4 regions of the Pantoea rwandensis genome follow, and region 3 is predicted to be linked to each of the others. Evidence: predicted binding sites of a transcription regulator. Region 3 holds the regulator's gene; each other region holds the start of a gene.
What was found. Region 3 encodes CRP, which controls carbon source genes, mostly activating them, when cyclic AMP is high. Its sites were predicted from a motif close to ATGTGANNNNNNTCACAT; they were not measured.

Region 1 (4,914 bases), 150 kb from region 3:
CATAACCTTCTGTTAAGCGCCCTTTGCCCGCTAAGCGCAGGCCAGCCGCGGCATTGCCGGTGACGCAGTCGATAACCTGCGGCAGCGTCATGCCAATGCTGAAGAATTTCGACATCACGTGCGCCAGGCTATGTACCGGGCCGTTGATGCGGTTGCGACAATAAATGTCCGAACTGATGGTGTCGGGCAGAATGCCCTGCGCGATGGCCTGACGGGCCACTTCAAAGCTGAAGCTGGCACTGCCGTGGCCGATATCCAGTTTTACGCCACGCGCGATGGCGTTTTTCACTGCCGCTTTCAACTCACCCTGTGGTGAAAGAATGCGGTTTGGTTTGCCGTTAAAGCAGTGAGTAATGATGTCGCCGGAAGTGAGCAGATCGGCAATCTCTTCCAGCACCGGCGGATTGTTGCCGATATGCACCATCAGTGGCAGATTTCCCGCCGCCTGCTGAATAGCTTTGGCGCGAATCAGCGGCTGAATGCCATTCTCACCCACCACGCTGCTGCTCATGCGCGCTTTCAGCCCCACGATAAAGTCCGGGCGACGTTTCACCGCCTGCACCACGGCCTCACCGTCAATCTGCGCCATATCGGCCAGCTCGTTCTGGGTGATGATGCCGGTGCGTGAGATGTTGATCAGCGCGCGCACTTCGGTGATGGCGGAACGGGTGAGCTGATAGAAATCGTCGATATGATCCGCGCCGGTGCTGCCTGCATCAACCACGGTAGTGACGCCCTGCGCCATGCCAATCGCATCGGCTTCATCGTGATAAATGGGGGATTTGGGATAGCAGTGCACGTGGCTGTCAATCCAGCCTGCGCTGACGTAATAGCGCCCCTCTAAATCGCGCTCCTGCTGAGCTGAACCGCTGACGTCGCCGACCGCGACAATTTTGCCCTGCTGGATGGCGATATCCACCAGCTGTTCGTCGCACAAACGCGCGCGGCGCAGAATCAAATCAAACATATTTACTCCTTAACGTGCATTCTGCGAGGTGCGCATAAATGCGCACCCTACAAAACACTAGCCACGATTGATTGCAGACCCTACAAACCATTATTCACAATCAACTGCCGGCCCCACAAACCACTAGCCACAACCGACTGCAGACCCTAAAAACGACTAGCCACAATCGGCTCTCGCCCTTCAAAACATGTCGAACAGTTGTAGGGTCGCCATTAATGGCGACCTGGTAACACAAAAAAATCAGAGAGAAACCGGGAACATCGCGCCTAACGCCATGGCACCTAAAATCGCGCCACCGGTGATCGGTTTGTTCCACAGATAAAACAACAGCGCACCCACCAGCGAACCGAGGCCGATGGGAATCGATGCCGCCATCGCAGACAGGATAATCAACGGCCCAAGGAAGCGGCCGGAAGCATTACCTGCACCCATCATCACGTCCGCACCGTAAGTGGAGTCGCTCTGATTGATGGTGAACTTACGCGCCAGGATAATCAGATAGCCAATGGCTAAACCCACCACCAGGCCCGTTGCCAGTGATGCCGCAAAGTTCGCCACCGGGAACACGATGCCCGCGCCCAGCAGTAAAGCGGGAACGCCCAGCCCGACACCGGTTTGAATCGCGCCGCCGATATCCAGAATCCCGACCAGCGAACCTTCGATGATGCGAGCAAACAGGAAGCTGGCACCAAACGCCGCCACGGCGCCATACACGCCGGTTTCCATGCCGGAACGCAGCATTGAAACAAACGCCACTTCGTTAAATGCGCCGATGCCGTACAGGTAGTACATGTGCGTACCGGCAAACACCCCGGCGGACAGCAGGCCAACAAAGATCGGGAAAGACCAGTCGGCGTACCAGAACCCTTTGTTTTCGGTCTCGTTCATTCTCAAGGCTCCTTATTTGCCGCTCAGGCTGTTGTGAATCATGTCCAGCCAGCCAGGAATGCCAAGTTGGAAGGATTGCAGCAGCTTCATATCGAAGCCACGGAAGAAGCCGCTCAGAGCGAACAGCAGCACAATCGCGAACATCATCACTTTGGTGACTTTGTTCCAGCCGCTCTCTTCCACGCCTTTACCAATCAGGATACCCAGCACCAGACCCGGTACGGCATTGCCCATGATCAACTGCGCCAGACCACCAAAGATGGTCGCCCAGAAACCGGATTTCTTACCGGCATCAATCGCTGCCAGCCAGAAGATCACCGGCATCACGGTGTTCACCAGCAGGTTGGCCGCCGGCACCAGCACTTTAACCGCCGTAACCTGCAACGCTGCAGGCACCGCAGAAGCCGTGCTGTTGAGGAACGCCACCACGATCATGCCGATGATGCCGCAGGCAATCGCCATGCGTTTTGGGTTATGCAGGGTTTCGGCGACGTTGCGGTTTTTCACCATCAACGCGGCTGCGCCCCAGTTAGGCAGAATGCGGTGATCAACGTCCTGAGTGAAGGAACCTGCAGCCACAGACGATGCCCAGGCGTTAAAGAAGAAGCCAAGACCAAAGGAGAAGTGCGAAGCGGGATCGCCCTCACAGGAATTGAGTTCACCCAAGGTACGAAACGCGCCCATACCTTGCGTGGTCGGTGCATGGAACATGCGCGCTGCGCCCGCTCCTACCCCAACGCCAACCAATCCACCAATGATCAACGACTTAAACAAAATGATTAAAAACATGTTGTTGTACCCTTTGTTGTCGTTTTTATTTCGTCGCGATGAAATCCACCTTGTCGGTGTCGATCACGGTGACGCTGACGGTGATTTCCAGCTCGACGCTGTAATTCCGTCGTTCGCGCGCCAGAAAGAAGAACAAGAACTTCTCTGTGCGTACGCTCTCCTGCGCGCGCAGCACCCGCACATCTATGGGTTCAATGCGCAACAGAATCTTTTGGCTGGTGCGCAGCACTTGCTGCTGCACCTTGCTCAGTGCATCGGAAAAGGCTTTCGCTTTGCTATCGCCTTTGCCCTGCACCGTAACCTGCGTCTCGTATTGCTGTTTCATGCTTAGCTGCCGTGTTTTTTATTCCAGGCCTGCACCAGACGTTCACCCAGCTCTTCTTTATCCATAAAGCCAAAGCCCAGCACGGTGGCGCCTTCGTTGATGGCGGTCACGCCTTCATCAATCGAACGCATACCGTGTTTGGCTTTGTAGCCATATTTGTTTTGCGCAGTGATGGCACCGGCACCGCCGCTGCCGCAGAAAGAGATGCCGAAGTCAGCGTTTTCCGCTTTCATCACATCGCCCAGCTTCATGTCCGCTGCAACGCCCGGCACCACAACAGCACGGCCGCCTGCTTTCTCAATCCCTGCTGCGACTTTCTGACCTTTACCCAGACGATCACCAATCACGACTGTTACCATGTTCAATTCCTCTCGATTTATGCTTCGTTGGATTTCGCCACTTCGATATGCACCGATAGCAGCCAGGCTTCTTCTTTTGGCAGATTGCCAAACAGATCGACCACCTGCTGTGCCAGCGCCATGGTTTCTGGCGAGATGTCTTCAAACAGTTCGGCTTCCACTTCCGGCAAGGCTTCACCCGTGAGCGAACGCGCTGCCATCGCCCGCACATGCGAGGCCAGCATCTGCTGCTGCACGGCGTTGGCTTCGATGTGGTGCGCAGCGTAGATCGCCGCAATTTGCTTCATCACGTTATCCGCCAGCGCCTGAATGGCTTCCGGCGTGCTCTGTTTCAGTGGGACAGCTTCACTCCTCACCTTGCTACTCCTGTTTACTGCGGACAATTAGAGATAATTCGCGTTGAAAAGAAATTACGCTTTCCGCTTCAGGCTGTGGAGACGCATCTTTTCCACCTCAAAGTGGAAATCCCACGGGCGTGTGTGCGCCAGATCGCACTACGCATGAAGTGTGCGAAACAGGTCACAAAAATGCGGGTTATGCCGGGAATCTATGCGTTTAAACGGAGGAAATGCGAGGGGAGATAAGGCCAGCCACAGGGCTGGCCGGGTTATCAGCGGAATTTCTTATGGTTGGCGTTACGAATATCTTCCAACTTCTTCGCTTCAGTTTTGGCTTCGTCGAGCTTGTTGGCTTTCGCCAACTGATCGACGACATCAATCTGCGCAATCAGAGAATCAAGACCGGCGTGATAATCCTTAATCTGGGCGCTATCGGCAGCCTGACCTTCCAGTTTTTCCGGCGTGGATTTTTTAGCATCCTCCGCCGCCTGGCGCATCTTGCCGAGCGCGGTTTGCATTTCCTGAGCATCAGAGGTTTTCTTCACCACGCTCAGGCCATCTTTCAGGGTATCCATATCACTCTTCAGGTCAGCAGCGAATACGCTAGCTGAAGAGAACAACAGCGAGAGAGACAACATTGCAATCACATGCTTACGCATAAATATTCCTTATTTCCCGTCATATTTCAGGTTCCAGACACGTTGGCTACGCTCACTCACCCCAGTCACTTACTGATGTCATATCCTGAGGATTCATTCACTTGCCGCCTTTCTGTCACGCGAATAATTTTGGGGGTTTTATTGTCGGGCTAAAAAAAAAGCAGCCTTGCGGGCTGCTTTCATGAAGCGATGTCTTTATTGTCCGGCGATTTTCATCTCCGGCAGCAGCACCGACCCGCATTGTATATTGCTGCGCGTTTCAATGTCGTTACCGAGCGTTACCATATTGAGCCACATATCCTTGAGGTTGCCCGCAATTGTGATCTCGCTCACAGGATATTGGATTTCACCGTTTTCAACCCAGAAGCCTGAGGCACCGCGCGAATAGTCACCGGTCATGGCGCTGACGCTGGAGCCCATCATTTCGGTGACCACTAAACCACGGCCCATCTGCTTCAGCATATCTTCAAAGCTATGCCCCTGGCCCGCAATGCGCCAGTTGTGAATACCGCCCGCATGGCCAGTGCTCTGCAGGCCAAGCTTGCGTGCCGAATAGCTGGTCAGCAGCCAGTTTTGCAGCACGCCATCT
Region 2 (4,914 bases), 790 kb from region 3:
ACATGGCTCAACTGTTCCGCCGCTATTGTCAACAAAGGTAAGAGTGCGGCCTGGCTCGCAGCTGATTACTTATTGCCCACTACACTTGCACTGGACGTTCCAATTGTGGAGAACTGACCATGCAAATTACACCTTATGTGTTTTACAACGGCCGCTGTGAAGAGGCGATTGCCTTTTATCTCGCGGCCACTGACGGCGAATTGCTGTTTAAAATGACCTTCGGTGACATGCCGGATGAAACCCCTGTTGAGGATGAAGGCTGCCCCTCTGGCGCGACCTTCTCGCCAGAACAAATCATGCATGCCCATTTGCGTATCGGACAGGGTGAATTGATGATGAGCGATGGTGCACAACAAACAGACTACGCCGGATTTTCCGTGAGCCTATCCACGCCAGATGAAGCGCAGGGTAAACGCTGGTTTGACGCGTTGTCAGCGGGTGGGGAAGTGACGAAAAAGTGGGAACCGACGTTTTGGGCGCACGGTTTTGGCATGTTTACCGATAAATTCGGGGTGCCCTGGATGGTGAATGCTTATAAACCGCAAATTTGACGGCCCGGTTTTTTACAGCCCGTCAGCAACGTTGCGGCGCAATTTAATGCATTTCTGAAGCGATATTAAGGCTTCAGAAACACGCGAAAATTGCGCCGCTATAGCATCAGCGTATTAGAAGTTGTAACCCACGACCAGGTAGTAACCCCAGCCCGTCGATTTCACTTCAAACGGACCGTTGCCGAAGTTCAGCTCCTGTCCATCTGCCCACTGGCCGCCATTGTGGAAATAACGTGCCACGGTAGAAACGTGCCAGTGATCGTAGTTCAGCGACAAAATGTGGCTGGACGCGATCGAGTTGCTGGTACGTGATGGACCGGTCTCATCGCGCAGGTCTGAACCCCAGTCGAAATTGGTGAAGCCGATGTAGCTCAGCTTGCCGCCCCACAGATCGGTAATCGGCACAAAGTATTTCACTTTGAAGCGATATCCATCCCAGCTATTTTCGTTCGCTGCACCGTAGTTCTGCCACTGGTATTTAGCATAAACGTTCAGAGACAGGCCGATATCGCTATGGGTATCGATGTCGGTACCCAGACCCATGTACCAGGTGTTCTGACGCTGTGAAGCGTTGCGACCCATGTCATAGATATAGTTGTTCGCGAAGTACCACTCTTTAAACGGACCAAATGCCAGGCTGGTGCCGGTCAGTTTATCAATTGAGAAACGTGGCTCAATTTCCATGAACAGCGGCGAACCGTGGTCGAAAATGCCGTTAGCGTTGCTGTTACCCACGCCAAAGAAGTTGGTCAAATCCGCATAGCCGTAGAAATCGAACCAGTCTTTTTTAGCAAAGGCTTCGTATTCGAGATACACGTCATTGTTGAACTGCGGTCCGAAGCGGGTGTGGGTGCTACCCACCACATTAACGCTCTGGTGCCACCAGTCTGAAAGATACTGCGGATCGCTGTCTGCCGCTTGTGCCGCGCCGGTCCAGCTGCTGGCCAGTAAGGCCCCTGCTATCAATGCTTTAAATTTCATTATTTTATTAACCACATGCTAGTGATTGCTGCGGTTGCGCCGCAATCGAGTGAAATCGATCCCAGGGGATGGGCCGTGTGTTGTTTTTATCCGGTCTGAATCGCCGAATTTTCAAATGTGCGTAATGTGCCTGTAACAGAGCGATAGGAAATAGATTTTGATCACGTTTGTCAAAATGTGTTGCATTTTGATTCACTGAATATGTGACTATGATCACATAAATGCTGTGTGGCGAACGGAACCCCGCAACCGTTTACGTTGTCGCGTACGGTGGCAAAGAGGTCAGATGCGGATAGAGGATAGGGCGGCACGATACATCGTGTGTTTTTGGGATTTAATAGTGGAAAAATGTGTGATTTATCGCGTGCCGAGGGAGTTTTAGGATGTGGAAAATGACCCAAGGCTCAAGGCTCAAGGCTCAAGGCTCAAGGCTCAAGGCTCAAGGCTCAAGGCTCAAGGCTCAAGGCTCAAGGCTCAAGGCTCAAGGCTCAAGGCTCAAGGCTCAAGGCTCAAGGCTCAAGGCTCAAGGCTCAAGGCTCAAGGCTCAAGGCTCAAAGCTCAAGGCTCAAGGCCCAAAGTCCAAAGCCCAAAGCCCAAAGCCCAAAGCTCAAAGCCCAATGCTCAATGCTCAATAGCCGCTACCGCGCCTGATATTCAAGGCGGTAGCGACACGTTGGTCATGGCAAGGTAACGCGTACCTGCAGGCCGGAAATCTGCCCCTGGGCGTTATGGCAGTTAGACAGCGCGACCTGCATCTGATGCTTCTGCGCCACGCTGCGCACAATCGACAAGCCTAAACCGCTGCCTTGCGCCTGCACATCTGGCGAACGAGTGAAGCGATCAAAGGCGCGTTCGATAAAGGATTCCGGCATGCCCGGCCCGTTATCAACGATATCCACCACCGTGTGATTACCCACGCGATGCAGCAGCACATCCACCAGGCTGCCTTCCGGGGTGTGCAACATCGCGTTGCCGATCAGGTTATCAAACAGGCTACGCAAATCGGAACGGCTGGCCTGCAGGCGATAGTGCGTGGTGCCATTAAATCCGATATCAATACCGCGTTTATCGGCGACGACCATCAACTGCTCAATGCTCTCTTTCAGCAGATCATCGAGCTGGATGGTTTCCACCGTGGCCACCACCGACTGATCTTCCTGGCGCGAGATATTCAGCAACTGCGTCACCAGATGGCGCGTTCGCGTGACGCCCGATTCCAGCTGATCAAACTGACGGCTGGCTTCACCCGGCTGAATGTGCTGACGCAGATTTTCCAGCTGTAAGGTGACCGCGGTGACCGGTGTGCGCAGTTCATGGGCGGCATCTTCAAGGAACTGGCGCTGTGATGACCATGCCGCACGCAGTTTATCCAGCAATGAGTTGTAGGCCGCCACCAGCGGCAGTACTTCATCCGGTAAGCCATCCGGCGACACCGAGTGCGGATGCATCGTCTCTTGCGCGGCAATTTGCCGCGAGGCGACGCGTAAATCCCGCGTGATGGCGCGGACCACCAACCAGATCACCAGCAGTGACAGCGGCATCATCAGTATCAATGGAATGATGGCGGACAACACGCGTTTCACCATCAGACTTTTCATGTAACCGATGTTGTGCAGTACCTGAATGTTTCCGATTTCACTGCCCAGTTCGCCGGGGCGGGTATACACGCGCCAGTCACAATCATCGCCACAGTCGCCAACTTTTAAATCGGACCAGCCTTTTTTCGCCTGCAGCGGCGCCTGTAAGGCAGGCCATGAGCTGGCACGCAGATGGTTGTTGGTGTCCCACAGCTGAACGATATAAGTGCTTTTCAGCTTCTCTTGCTGCATCACCATGGGCATTAACGCGGGCATACGCTGACTGGAGGACCAGGCATCGGCGATCTTGGCGAGCTGATCGTCCTTCATGGTGCCCATCATGTCGCCATAACAGTGGTAGAAATACCAGGTCACGCCGCCGATCATCGCCAGATGCAGCAGCACCAGCGTGGCGAGCAGTTTGTTACGCAGGGATCGCATAAAGGTGAAAGGTTTCATATTGCCGGTACCCGCCAGCCTAAACCGCGCACGTTGCGAATCACTTCGTTATCGAGCTTGCGGCGCATACCGTGGATCAGCACATCAACAGCGTTACTGGTGACTTCTTCACCCCAGCCATAAATGCGGTTCTCTAATTGTTCGCGTGACAGAATCGCGCCCGGTCGCTCCAGCAGGGCGTAGAGCAGGGCATATTCGCGGGCGGTTAACTGTTCGCGTTGGCCTTTGTACAGCACTTCGCGCGTCATCATATCCAGCTGCACATCGCCACTGCCTAACAGGGAATCCGCCGCTCCGTGACGACGTCGGGTGATTGCACGCATGCGCGCCAGTACCTCTTGCAGATCATAGGGTTTAAGCAAATAGTCATCGGCGCCGCTGTCGAGACCCTGAATACGTTGTTGTACCGTGTCACGCGCAGTCAGCACCAGCACGGGCGTCATGTCGCCACGCGTGCGTGCGCGCTTCAGCACGTGAATACCGTCTTCACGCGGTAAGCCGAGATCGAGCAGCACGCAGGTGTAGCCGCCGTCGGCCCAGGCATTGGAGGCATAGACGCCATCACGCACCCAGTCCACTGACCAACCTGCCGCTTCTAACGCCTGCTGCAAGTTGGCGCCAATCATTTCATCATCTTCTACCAGCAGCACACGCATAGTGTTCTCCCAAACTGATGGACGCAGTGTAACGCCAGATAATTAGGCCAGAATTACCCTCCGTCATACTTCCCGCTGCAGATGTGTGATCTGTGAGCGCTTATCCCGACACTGACTCAGGCAAGCTCCTGAGGATTCCCACTCTTACTGCCTTTCTGCCGCTGGAATGATTTAGACGGAGTACGCGTTTTCCCCCTTGCTAATTCTGCGCTAATTTTCTGCTAATTAAGGGATAAATTTAACGCGCTACAGTGACTGCACTGGACATTTTGTCGAAGCAGGAGGTTCCCATGAATCAGCGCGAATTTATCCGTAGTTTGCTGGACTGGATTGAAGACAACTTAGGTCACGATTTGCATCTGGATGAAGTAGCACGCCGCTCGGGATACTCCCGCTGGCATCTGCAGCGTCTATTCCGTCAGCACACCGGTTTTTCTCTGGCAGAGTACATCCGTCAGCGTCGGTTAACTGAGTCAGCGCTCACGCTGATCAACAGCGACGAAGCGATTTTGCAAGTGGCGATGAGCTACGGATTTGATACGCAGCAGGCGTATACCCGCACCTTTAAGAACTACTTCAGCGTCACGCCGGGTCAATTGCGTCGTCAGCGCCGCGTTGAACAGGAACGTCTGTTGTTCCCGCTGGCGGTGGCCAGTTGATTGATGACGCTGAGATTGATCTGTACAGAAG
Region 3 (4,914 bases):
ATCATACGCCAGCCGCTGCTGACAGCGCTGCAGCGCAATTTCACAGGATTGCAGATAGCGTTCCGCCAGCTTCGGCGTCAGCATGGTGTGCTCACGCGCCAGGATCGTCATCGCGTTGATGTGTTCCACAATGAACTGGCTGTGGGTCACCCACATGCGCATATCTTTCAGGTACTGCGCGTTGAAGCCCGGTTCGCTTGAGGCCTGATTCAGTGAGTTGAAGAGCGCATTGTGCGCCTGATTGACCTTCATGCGCTGATACGCCAGCTTTTCAGGAGACTGCTCCGGCCCCAGCAACATCCGCAAGGCTTCCTGATAAGCCTCCAGCGCATCATGCGCGTTGCTGCGCAGTAATCCGCTCTGCCACTGTGGCCACAGCCAGATCATACCGGCAAAGGCGATCAGGCAGCCCATCAGGGTATCCATCATGCGCGGCAGCAGAAACTGCGCCCCGTTCAGCGACAACAGCTGAAGTGAATACACCGCCGTCACGGTGAAGCCAATCATCGACCAGCCGTAATACTTGCGCGTGACCAGGTAGCTGGCGAGGGTGATGGCCAGCATGAACAGTAGGGTGATCGATTCGGGGACGTCGAGCTGTAGCGATCCTGCGGCGATCAGCAATCCGGCAAAGGTGCCCAGCGCACGGTGCTGGATACGCACCCGTGTCGCGCTGTAGCCATTCTGGCTGACAAACATGATGGTCATCAGAATCCAGTAAGGCTTGGGGATATTGAAGAACAGCGCCAGCGCGCTGCCGAACATCAGCATCACCGAGATACGCGCGGCGGTGCGCAATGCGGCGGACTTGAGCGATAGGTAGCTGCGCAGCGCCGGGAACAGCGGCAGGCGACGCTGGCGATCCGCCATCAAGTCTCGAGTGTATAACGGCTTTTGCGTGCGCAACACGCGGGCGATGCGGCTGAAGTGGTAGTAGCAGAAGTTGCCCACCGGGTTATCAGGATGCTGGCGCGCGATTTTTTCCAGCGCACCCAGTTGCTTCTCCATGTGGAAGCGATCGGGCAACTGATGATAGAGAATGGCATCGGCCAACAGGCGCAGGCGCGCAGAGATGGTTTTGGCATTCCAGCGGATCACTGCTTCAGCGTGACTCTGCTCGACCAGCTTTTGCACTTCTTCCGGCTGGTGCAGGCTCACCGAGATGTGCTCCTGCAAATCAAGCGCCACCTGGAAAGCCCGCGTCAGGCGCTTGTGGCTGTTATCGCGGCTGGCAGAGAGCATGTGCATCTGCTGATAGCAGGTGGTGATCAGGTCAACGGCTTTTTGCTGACGCGCCAGCAACGGCGGCAGCGCTTTCTCGGGATCGGTAAGCTGCGTCAATAGGGTGTATTTGGCATCGCAATAATCCGCCAGTTCCCGATACAGCAGGCTGAGGGTTTCGCGCATTGGCTGCTCTTTCCACAGCCAGAACCAGAACCAGTTAAACAGGCCGTACCACAGCGTGCCACCAATATACAGCAGAGGCGGCACCCACATGGGCATGCGGCCCACCAGGCTGAGGCTGAAGATGGCAGCAATGAGCGTAGCGGGCAGTAAGCGGCCGTGCAGCGGGCTGATTTCGCCGGTCACGCCAATCAACAGCGGCAGCACAAACAGGATCAGCGGTAACGGAATGGCGTCACTGGTAAGAAATTGGATCAGGAAACTGGCGGTAGCAAACAGTGAGCCGCCCACAATCAGGCGTTTAAAGAAGCGCTTATGTGGTGTATCGAGACCCGCCATGTTGCAGCAGGCAGGAACTAATGAGAACAGCAGGCCTTTTTGCAGATCGCCAAACAGCCAGCCTAGTGCCACAGGCAGGCACAGCACCAGCGTTTGCCGCAGTGCGTAGTTGACCTCAGGATGATAGATGATTCGGCGCCACATCAGCTCATCGCAAACAAAAACGGCGCGATGTTGCCATCACGCCGTGGGTGATAAGAAATTAGCGGGTGCCGTAGACGACGATGGTTTTACCGTGTGCGGAGATCAGGTTCTGATCTTCCAGCATTTTCAGGATACGACCCACGGTTTCGCGTGAGCAACCCACGATCTGACCAATCTCCTGACGGGTTATTTTGATTTGCATCCCGTCGGGGTGCGTCATCGCATCGGGTTGTTTCGCCAGATTAAGCAGTGTTTGCGCGATACGGCCCGTCACATCGAGGAAGGCAAGGTTGCCCACTTTCTCGGAGGTGACTTGCAGACGACGCGCCATCTGCGACGAAAGTCGCATTAAAATATCCGGGTTTACCTGAATCAGCTGACGGAATTTTTTGTAAGAAATTTCAGCCACTTCGCAGGCAGTCTTAGCACGTACCCAGGCACTACGTTCCTGGCCTTCTTCAAACAGGCCGAGTTCGCCGATGAAGTCTCCCTGATTGAGGTAGGAGAGGATCATCTCTTTGCCTTCTTCATCTTTGATCAGAACCGCAACGGAACCTTTCACGATGTAGTACAGCGTTTCCGCTTTCTCACCCTGATGGATGAGCGTGCTTTTGGACGGATATTTGTGAATATGGCAATGGGACAGGAACCATTCGAGTGTAGGGTCTGTTTGCGGTTTGCCGAGAACCATTCGCTATTATCCTCTGTTGTAATCGTGCCCAAAATACAGGGGGCAGTTTTCCCTGTCAGGCGGTGTAATCGTAGAGCGCTTCCAGTAAAGGAAAATTATTTCCGGGTGATTCTTAAGCTACGCTTTTGATTCTTCCCGCCTTCGTCTGTGATGACGAAAATATTTTCAGCACTGTTTGTAGCACAGCTTTTGCAAGCTGTCTTCTGTTGTCTCGCTTCAGCAACAGGCGGAAGAGTCTGGATTGCTGTTTATCAAGTGAAAGCGTACTCTGGCGGCAAAACCGCCACTTCAGGAGAAAGAATAATGCAGGCACGAGTGAAATGGGTGGAAGGGCTGACCTTTCTCGGAGAATCCTCATCTGGCCATCAGGTATTAATGGACGGTAACTCGGGTGACAAAGCGCCAAGCCCGATGGAGATGGTTTTGATGGCAGCAGGCGGCTGTAGCGCGATTGACGTGGTATCGATCCTGCAGAAAGGCCGAAATGATGTGGCTGACTGCGAGGTGAAACTCACCTCCGAGCGCCGTGAAGAAGCGCCACGTATTTTTACGCACATCAACCTGCATTTTATCGTTAGCGGCACCGCGCTAAGCGATAAAGCAGTGGCGCGGGCTGTCGATCTGTCGGCGGAGAAGTATTGCTCGGTGGCGATCATGCTCGGCAATAGTGTGAAAATGACGCACAGTTACGAAGTGATTGAGCGATAACATAAGCGGGCGGCCAAACGGCCGCCGCTACAGAATTTCTGGATTATTCAATCCGTTTACCTTCAATCAGCCGCTGCACCAGTGGCGTCATGATTAACTCCATTGCCAGCCCCATTTTGCCGCCCGGCACCACTAGCGTGTTCATATGTGAAATGAACGAGCCCTGGATCATCGCCAGCAGGTAAGGGTAAGCAATGCCTTCCAGCCCACGGAAGTGAATTACCACAAAACTTTCATCGAGTGACGGAATTTCACGTGCGGCAAAGGGGTTTGACGTATCCACCGTTGGCACACGCTGGAAGTTGATGTGGGTGCGCGAGAACTGCGGCGTGATGAAGTTGATATAATCCTCCATCGAACGCACCACTGAATCCATCACCGCTTCACGGGAATGGCCGCGCTCACTGGTGTCGCGCACCAGCTTTTGAATCCACTCCAGATTGACAATCGGCACCACGCCGACCAGCAAATCGACATGCTCGGCGACGTTGTGCTGCTGTGTTACCACGCCACCGTGTAATCCTTCATAGAACAGCACGTCAGTGTTTTCCGGCAGCGGCTGCCAGGGCGTAAAGGTGCCCGGCACCTGATTCCACGGCACCGCTTCGTCGTAGGTGTGCAGATATTTGCGCGACTCACCCAACCCGGTTTTTCCGTAATGCTTAAACGTCTGTTCCAGCAGCCCGAAGTCATTGGCTTCCGGGCCGAAGTAACTGATATGGCGGCCCAGATCGCGTGCCTTACGGATCGCCATATCCATTTCTGGACGGGTATATCGGTGAAAACTGTCACCTTCCAATTCCGCAGCATGCAGATCCAGCTGCTGGAAAATCTTACGGAAGGCGAGGCTGGTGGTGGTGGTACCGGCACCGCTGGAACCGGTCACGGCAATGATTGGATGCCTGGCTGACATAACAGAACTCCCTGTGAAGTCGGGCGATGAGCATTGTTACCACGAATTACTGTGCGGTGCATTAACCGCGAAACTCGCCTTTCGGCATAATGTTGACGGATTCATGCAGTTCCGACCACACCAGCACAACGTCTCCGCGCTCCAGTTGGCGGCGCACGTCGGCGACTTTCTGTTCCAGGCTGCGCTCCTGCTCACCATAGTCGGTACCTTCGCGCAGCACGAAAGTTTCAATCAGGTTTTCCAGTGTTGCGACTTCAAGTTCTTGCCAGGGAATAATCACGATCACACATCCAGATAGGTTGAAAGCCAGTCAGGCACACGCTGTTCCAGCCACATTTTCGGCTTCATTAACGTACCGCCAACAAAGCCAACGTGACCGCCTTTTTGCGTCAGCTGATATTCAATCGAAGGCGACAGTTGCTCCGGCTGCGGGATCACCGCATCGGTCATAAAGGGATCGTCTTTGGCATGGATGATCAGCAGCGGCTTGCGCACGCCCGTGAGCAGCGGCATAGCGCTGGCACGTTGATAATAGTCGTTGGCATCCAGAAAACCGTGCGCCCGTGCAGTAATCGCATCATCAAACTCACGAATACGGCGAAATGCCCGCAGCTGGCTCAGTTCCACCGGCAGTGTGCCAGGCCAGGCCAGCAGTTTGCGCGTGGCGTTCTGTTTCAGCTTGGTCAGTAAATAGTGCTGATAGAAACGAGAGAAG
Region 4 (4,914 bases), 2.0 Mb from region 3:
TACGTGCGATGCCGCCAAGCGTCAGAATGCTCTCCACCGGAATCTGTTGTTTCTCGAAGCACTCCATAATGGCGCGGGCACCAAACGCCGTGGCGGCCACCAGACCACCAAACAATGCAGGCGCGTCAGTGCCGAGATTCAAATCGGTGATCACGCCTTTCAGGCGCTGATTGGCATCCGGCGTACGACGCCCGTTGAACCAATCCAGCACCACGGGCAGATGATCGAGCTGTGGATCGGTAGCCCAGGCTTCGGTAAGGGAGCGGATCAAATCCTGCTGCATTTCGGCGAGTTGCGGTTGCAACTCAGGATGGCGCGCCACCGCCTGCTGCAGCGGCCAGCCCAGCAAACGACTGAACCAGGCGTAAATATCGCCAAACGCGGACTGACCGGCTTCGCAGCCGATGGCACCCGGCACGACACTGCCATCCACCTGGCCGCAAATGCCTTTAATTGCGCGATCGCCCACTTTCTCACTATCAGCAATCAAAATGTCGCAGGTTGAGGTGCCAATCACTTTCACCAGCGTATAAGGCTGAGCACCTGCACCGACCGCGCCCATGTGGCAGTCAAAAGCACCACCGGAGAGAATCACCTGTTCAGACAGTCCCAAACGCTGCGCCCATTCGGCAGACAACGTACCCACCGGCACATCAGCAGTGAAGGTGTCGGTAAATAGCGGGGAATCCAACTGCTCGACCAACATCGGATCAAGGGCACGGAAAAAGTCCGCAGGCGGTAGGCCATGCCATTCAGGATGCCACAGCGATTTATGCCCGGCAGCACAGCGTCCACGCCGCAACTGCGCCGGGGCGGTGCGACCGCTTAACAGTGCCGGTACCCAATCGCAGAGTTCCACCCAAGACACTGCAGCATCACGCACCGCCGCATCCTGGCGTGATACATGCAGAATCTTGGCCCAGAACCACTCCGACGAATACACACCGCCGATATAGCGGGTGTAATCGGTGAAATGACCGTTGCGGCACAGCTGATTAATCTCTTCCGCTTCTTCAATTGCGGTGTGATCCTTCCACAGCACAAACATGGCGTTGGGATTGGTCGCAAACTCCGGACGCAAGGCTAACACGTTGCCATCGCGGTCAATCGGGGCAGGGGTTGAGCCGGTTGAATCGACGCCAATACCCACCACCACAGCCCGCTGTTCCACTGTTAACGCGTGCACCACCGCCACGATCGCCTGCTCCAGCGCATCAATGTAGTACTGTGGATGATGACGAAAACGGTTGGCATGCGCGTCACAGAAATGCCCCTGCGCCCAACGCGGATAGTTCACCACCGCGGTTTCCAGCTCTTGACCACTGCGGCAGTCCACGGCGAGGGCACGCACCGAGTCACTGCCAAAATCCAGCCCAATTGTTATGGCGCCAGCACCCATTGGGATTCTCCTGTGTGAGTTATCTGGCTCAATCCTGGAATGCGGGAGCATAAGCCGTTAGTCATCGCTGGCTGAGAATATGCACTTTTCTGCCATCGGCGAGGTTATGTGATCGGCAGCAAAAGTTAATGACTGGTTAATTTCGCTGAATATATGGAGGAATTAGTCATCGTTTTGGGATGTGATACCGCTCTACATTTTTATTCGCCAATACCGCTACAACTAGCCCAGCGTTTGCACAGCCTTTGTACAACCTTTGAGCTAACGCGCTGATTTTGCGCTGTACCCAAACGTGAAATCCAATTGGTAGCGTTTACACCGATTCGTTATTAACAGCGATAAAACACCATTGTGCCGGAGAGCATCATGCATAAATTCACTAAAGCGCTGGCGGCGGTAGGTCTCGCCGCGGTTATGTCACAATCCGCTATCGCCGAAACCATGAAACTCGGTTTCCTCGTCAAACAACCGGAGGAACCCTGGTTCCAGACGGAATGGAAGTTCGCCGATAAAGCCGGCAAAGATCTCGGTTTCGACGTCATCAAAATCGCGGTGCCTGACGGCGAGAAAACCCTCAATGCCATCGACAGCCTGGCGGCGAGCGGTGCCAAAGGCTTCGTGATCTGCACACCGGACCCGAAACTGGGTTCAGCCATCGTGGCGAAGGCGCGCAGTTATGGCCTGAAAGTGATTGCGGTTGACGATCAGTTCGTCACCGCCAAAGGCAAGCCAATGGACACGGTGCCGTTGGTGATGATGGCGGCGACCAAAATCGGTGAGCGCCAGGGCCAGGAACTCTATAAAGAGATGCAGAAGCGCGGCTGGGATGCGAAAGAGACCGGCGTGATGGCGATTACCGCCAATGAGTTGGACACCGCGCGCCGCCGCACCGGCGGTTCGATGGAAGCGCTGAAAGCAGCCGGATTCCCGGAGAAGCAGATCTATCAGGTACCCACCAAATCCAACGACATTCCCGGTGCGTTTGATGCCGGTAACTCGCTGCTGGTGCAGCATCCCGAGGTGAAACACTGGCTGATTGTCGGCATGAATGACAACACCGTGCTGGGTGGCGTACGCGCGACTGAAGGCCAGGGCTTTAAAGCGCCAGACGTGATCGGCATTGGCATTAACGGCGTAGATGCGGTGAGCGAACTCTCCAAAGGGGCGCCAACCGGCTTCTATGGCTCACTGCTGCCAAGCCCGGATGTGCACGGTTATAAGAGCAGTCAGATGCTCTACAACTGGGTGACCAAAGGCGAAGAGCCCGCGAAGTTCACCGAAGTCACCGATGTGGTGCTGATTACCCGCGACAACTTCAAAACTGAGTTGGCGAAGAAAGGGCTGATGTAAGTCGCCTGATTGATAAACGCAGCCTCCATCCCAGGTGTTGTAGCAGGTTGGCCACCGCGTTTGCTCCCGTGTCGCTCGTCGCTGGGACAAATGTGCGCAGCCAACGCGGCAATAGCGCGAAAGATGGGGGCGAAGAGGAGTTTCCATGGAAACTGATCAAGCCTTTCTGTCCTTTCATGGCATCAGTAAAACCTTTCCGGGCGTAAAAGCGCTGCAGGATATCTCATTCCAGTGCCGCGCCGGGGAAGTGCATGCGCTGATGGGCGAAAACGGCGCGGGAAAGTCCACGCTGTTAAAGATTCTCAGCGGCAGTTATCAGCCGACTGAAGGTGAGATTTGCATCAAAGGCGAAGTGAAAAGCTTCAACAACACCGTGGATGCGCTGGATGCGGGCGTGGCGATCATCTATCAGGAGCTGCATCTGGTGCCGGAGATGAGCGTGGCGGAGAACATCTATCTCGGACAGTTGCCACACAAACGCGGATTGGTGAATCGCAAATTGCTGCGGTATGAAGCAGATCTGCAGCTTAAAAATCTCGGCATGGATATCGATCCAGACATGCCGCTGAAATATCTGTCGCTCGGTCAGTGGCAGATGGTGGAGATTGCCAAAGCGCTGGCGCGTAATGCGCGCATCATCGCCTTTGACGAGCCGACCAGCTCACTGTCTGCACGTGAAATCGAGCATCTGTTCCGCGTCATTCGTCAGCTGCGCGATCAGGGCCGCACCGTGCTGTACGTGTCGCATCGTATGGAGGAAATCTTTGCCCTCAGCGATGCCATCACCGTGTTCAAAGATGGTCGCTACGTGCGCACCTTCACCGACATGCCGAACACCCATCATGACGATCTGGTACAGGCGATGGTCGGGCGTAACCTCGGCGATATTTACGGCTATACGCCGCGCGCATTGGGTAAAGTCCGTTTGCAACTTGATCAAGTAGAGGCCAAAGGCGTGCGCATGCCAATTTCGCTGACGGTACGAGCTGGTGAAATTGTTGGCCTGTTTGGATTGGTTGGTGCGGGGCGCAGTGAATTGATGAAGGGGCTGTTTGGTGCGACCAAACTGCGTGGCGGCAGCGTGTCGCTGGATGGCAAAAAGCTCAACATTCGCCAGCCAATCGATGCGATTCGCGCGGGGATCATGCTGTGTCCGGAAGATCGTAAATCCGAAGGGATTATTCCGGTGCACTCGGTGCGCGACAACATCAATATCAGCGCGCGCCGCCATAATCTCACGGCGGGGTGTCTGATCAAACCCGGCTGGGAGGCGAAAAACGCCGATCTTCACATCCGATCGCTCAACATCAAAACGCCTGGCCCGCAACAGCTGATCATGAATCTGTCGGGAGGCAATCAGCAGAAGGCGATTTTGGGTCGTTGGTTGTCCGAAGAGATGAATGTGATTCTGCTGGATGAACCGACGCGCGGTATTGATGTCGGTGCCAAGCATGAAATCTATAACCTGATTTACCAACTGGCGAATAAAGGGATCGCGGTGCTGTTTGCTTCCAGCGATCTGCCCGAAGTGATGGGCCTGGCTGACCGTATCGTGGTGATGCGTGAAGGTGAGATTGCCGGAGAACTGCCACACGACGCGGCCACGGAGCAGCTGACGCTGAGCCTGGCGATGCCGAAAACCCCTCAAGCGGCCGCCGTGGCCTGATGTAAAGGAGAGCAACAATGGCTTCATCTACCACTTCCAACACACCACCGGTGCAGCGTAACGGCCTGCAGCTGGGGCGTATCTGGGATAATTTCGGCATGCTGGTGGTTTTCGCGCTGCTGTTTATCGTTTGCGCCATCTTCGTACCCAATTTTGGCACGTTCATTAATATGAAAGGGCTGGGACTGGCCATGTTGATGTCCGGCATGGTGGCCTGCGGCATGCTGTTCTGCCTCGCTTCTGGCGATTTTGACCTCTCGGTGGCCTCGGTGATTGCCTGCGCCGGTGTGGTGACCGCGGTGGTGATCAACATGACGGAGAGTCTGTGGTTGGGCGTCGCGGCCGGTTTGGTGCTCGGTATGGCCACCGGATTTATTAATGGCTTTGTGATTGCCCGGCTAAAGATCAATGCGCTGATCACCACGCTGGCAACCATGCAGATTGTGCGTGGTCTCGCGTATATCTTCTCTGACGGTAAAGCGGTCGGCATTGAGGATGA

Region 1: LH22_RS04715 (glycine dehydrogenase) is a predicted target of CRP. The motif match lies at 3,836-3,853, and genes of this name have one in related genera.
Region 2: LH22_RS00410 (nucleoside-specific channel-forming protein Tsx) is a predicted target of CRP. The motif match lies at 1,734-1,751, and genes of this name have one in related genera.
Region 4: LH22_RS13155 (arabinose ABC transporter substrate-binding protein) is a predicted target of CRP. The motif match lies at 1,506-1,523, and genes of this name have one in related genera.

What each region holds. Positions count from the first base shown of each region.
Region 1 covers NZ_CP009454.1:1,022,228-1,027,141, reverse strand. Annotated here, with positions in the region: gene LH22_RS04740 (amidohydrolase/deacetylase family metallohydrolase) at 1-967, opposite strand, end outside; gene LH22_RS04735 (DUF4310 family protein) at 1,208-1,855, opposite strand; gene LH22_RS04730 (DUF4311 domain-containing protein) at 1,868-2,644, opposite strand; gene LH22_RS04725 (DUF4312 family protein) at 2,670-2,969, opposite strand; gene LH22_RS04720 (SFCGS family glycine-rich protein) at 2,972-3,328, opposite strand; gene LH22_RS04715 (glycine dehydrogenase) at 3,346-3,684, opposite strand; gene cybC (cytochrome b562) at 3,939-4,325, opposite strand; gene pmbA (metalloprotease PmbA) at 4,521-4,914, opposite strand, start outside.
Region 2 covers NZ_CP009454.1:81,455-86,368, reverse strand. Annotated here, with positions in the region: gene LH22_RS00420 (LysR family transcriptional regulator) at 1-41, shown strand, start outside; gene yjdN (VOC family metalloprotein YjdN) at 120-551, shown strand; gene LH22_RS00410 (nucleoside-specific channel-forming protein Tsx) at 666-1,532, opposite strand; gene LH22_RS00405 (hypothetical protein) at 1,916-2,167, shown strand; gene LH22_RS00400 (sensor histidine kinase) at 2,210-3,568, opposite strand; gene LH22_RS00395 (response regulator) at 3,565-4,224, opposite strand; gene LH22_RS00390 (helix-turn-helix domain-containing protein) at 4,515-4,883, shown strand.
Region 3 covers NZ_CP009454.1:873,175-878,088, forward strand. Annotated here, with positions in the region: gene LH22_RS03880 (YccS/YhfK family putative transporter) at 1-1,887, opposite strand, end outside; gene crp (cAMP-activated global transcriptional regulator CRP) at 1,946-2,578, opposite strand; gene LH22_RS03890 (OsmC family protein) at 2,882-3,286, shown strand; gene LH22_RS03895 (phosphoribulokinase) at 3,330-4,199, opposite strand; gene LH22_RS03900 (YheU family protein) at 4,261-4,479, opposite strand; gene LH22_RS03905 (hydrolase) at 4,482-4,914, opposite strand, start outside.
Region 4 covers NZ_CP009454.1:2,884,155-2,889,068, reverse strand. Annotated here, with positions in the region: gene LH22_RS13160 (ribulokinase) at 1-1,399, opposite strand, end outside; gene LH22_RS13155 (arabinose ABC transporter substrate-binding protein) at 1,766-2,749, shown strand; gene araG (L-arabinose ABC transporter ATP-binding protein AraG) at 2,895-4,415, shown strand; gene araH (L-arabinose ABC transporter permease AraH) at 4,433-4,914, shown strand, end outside.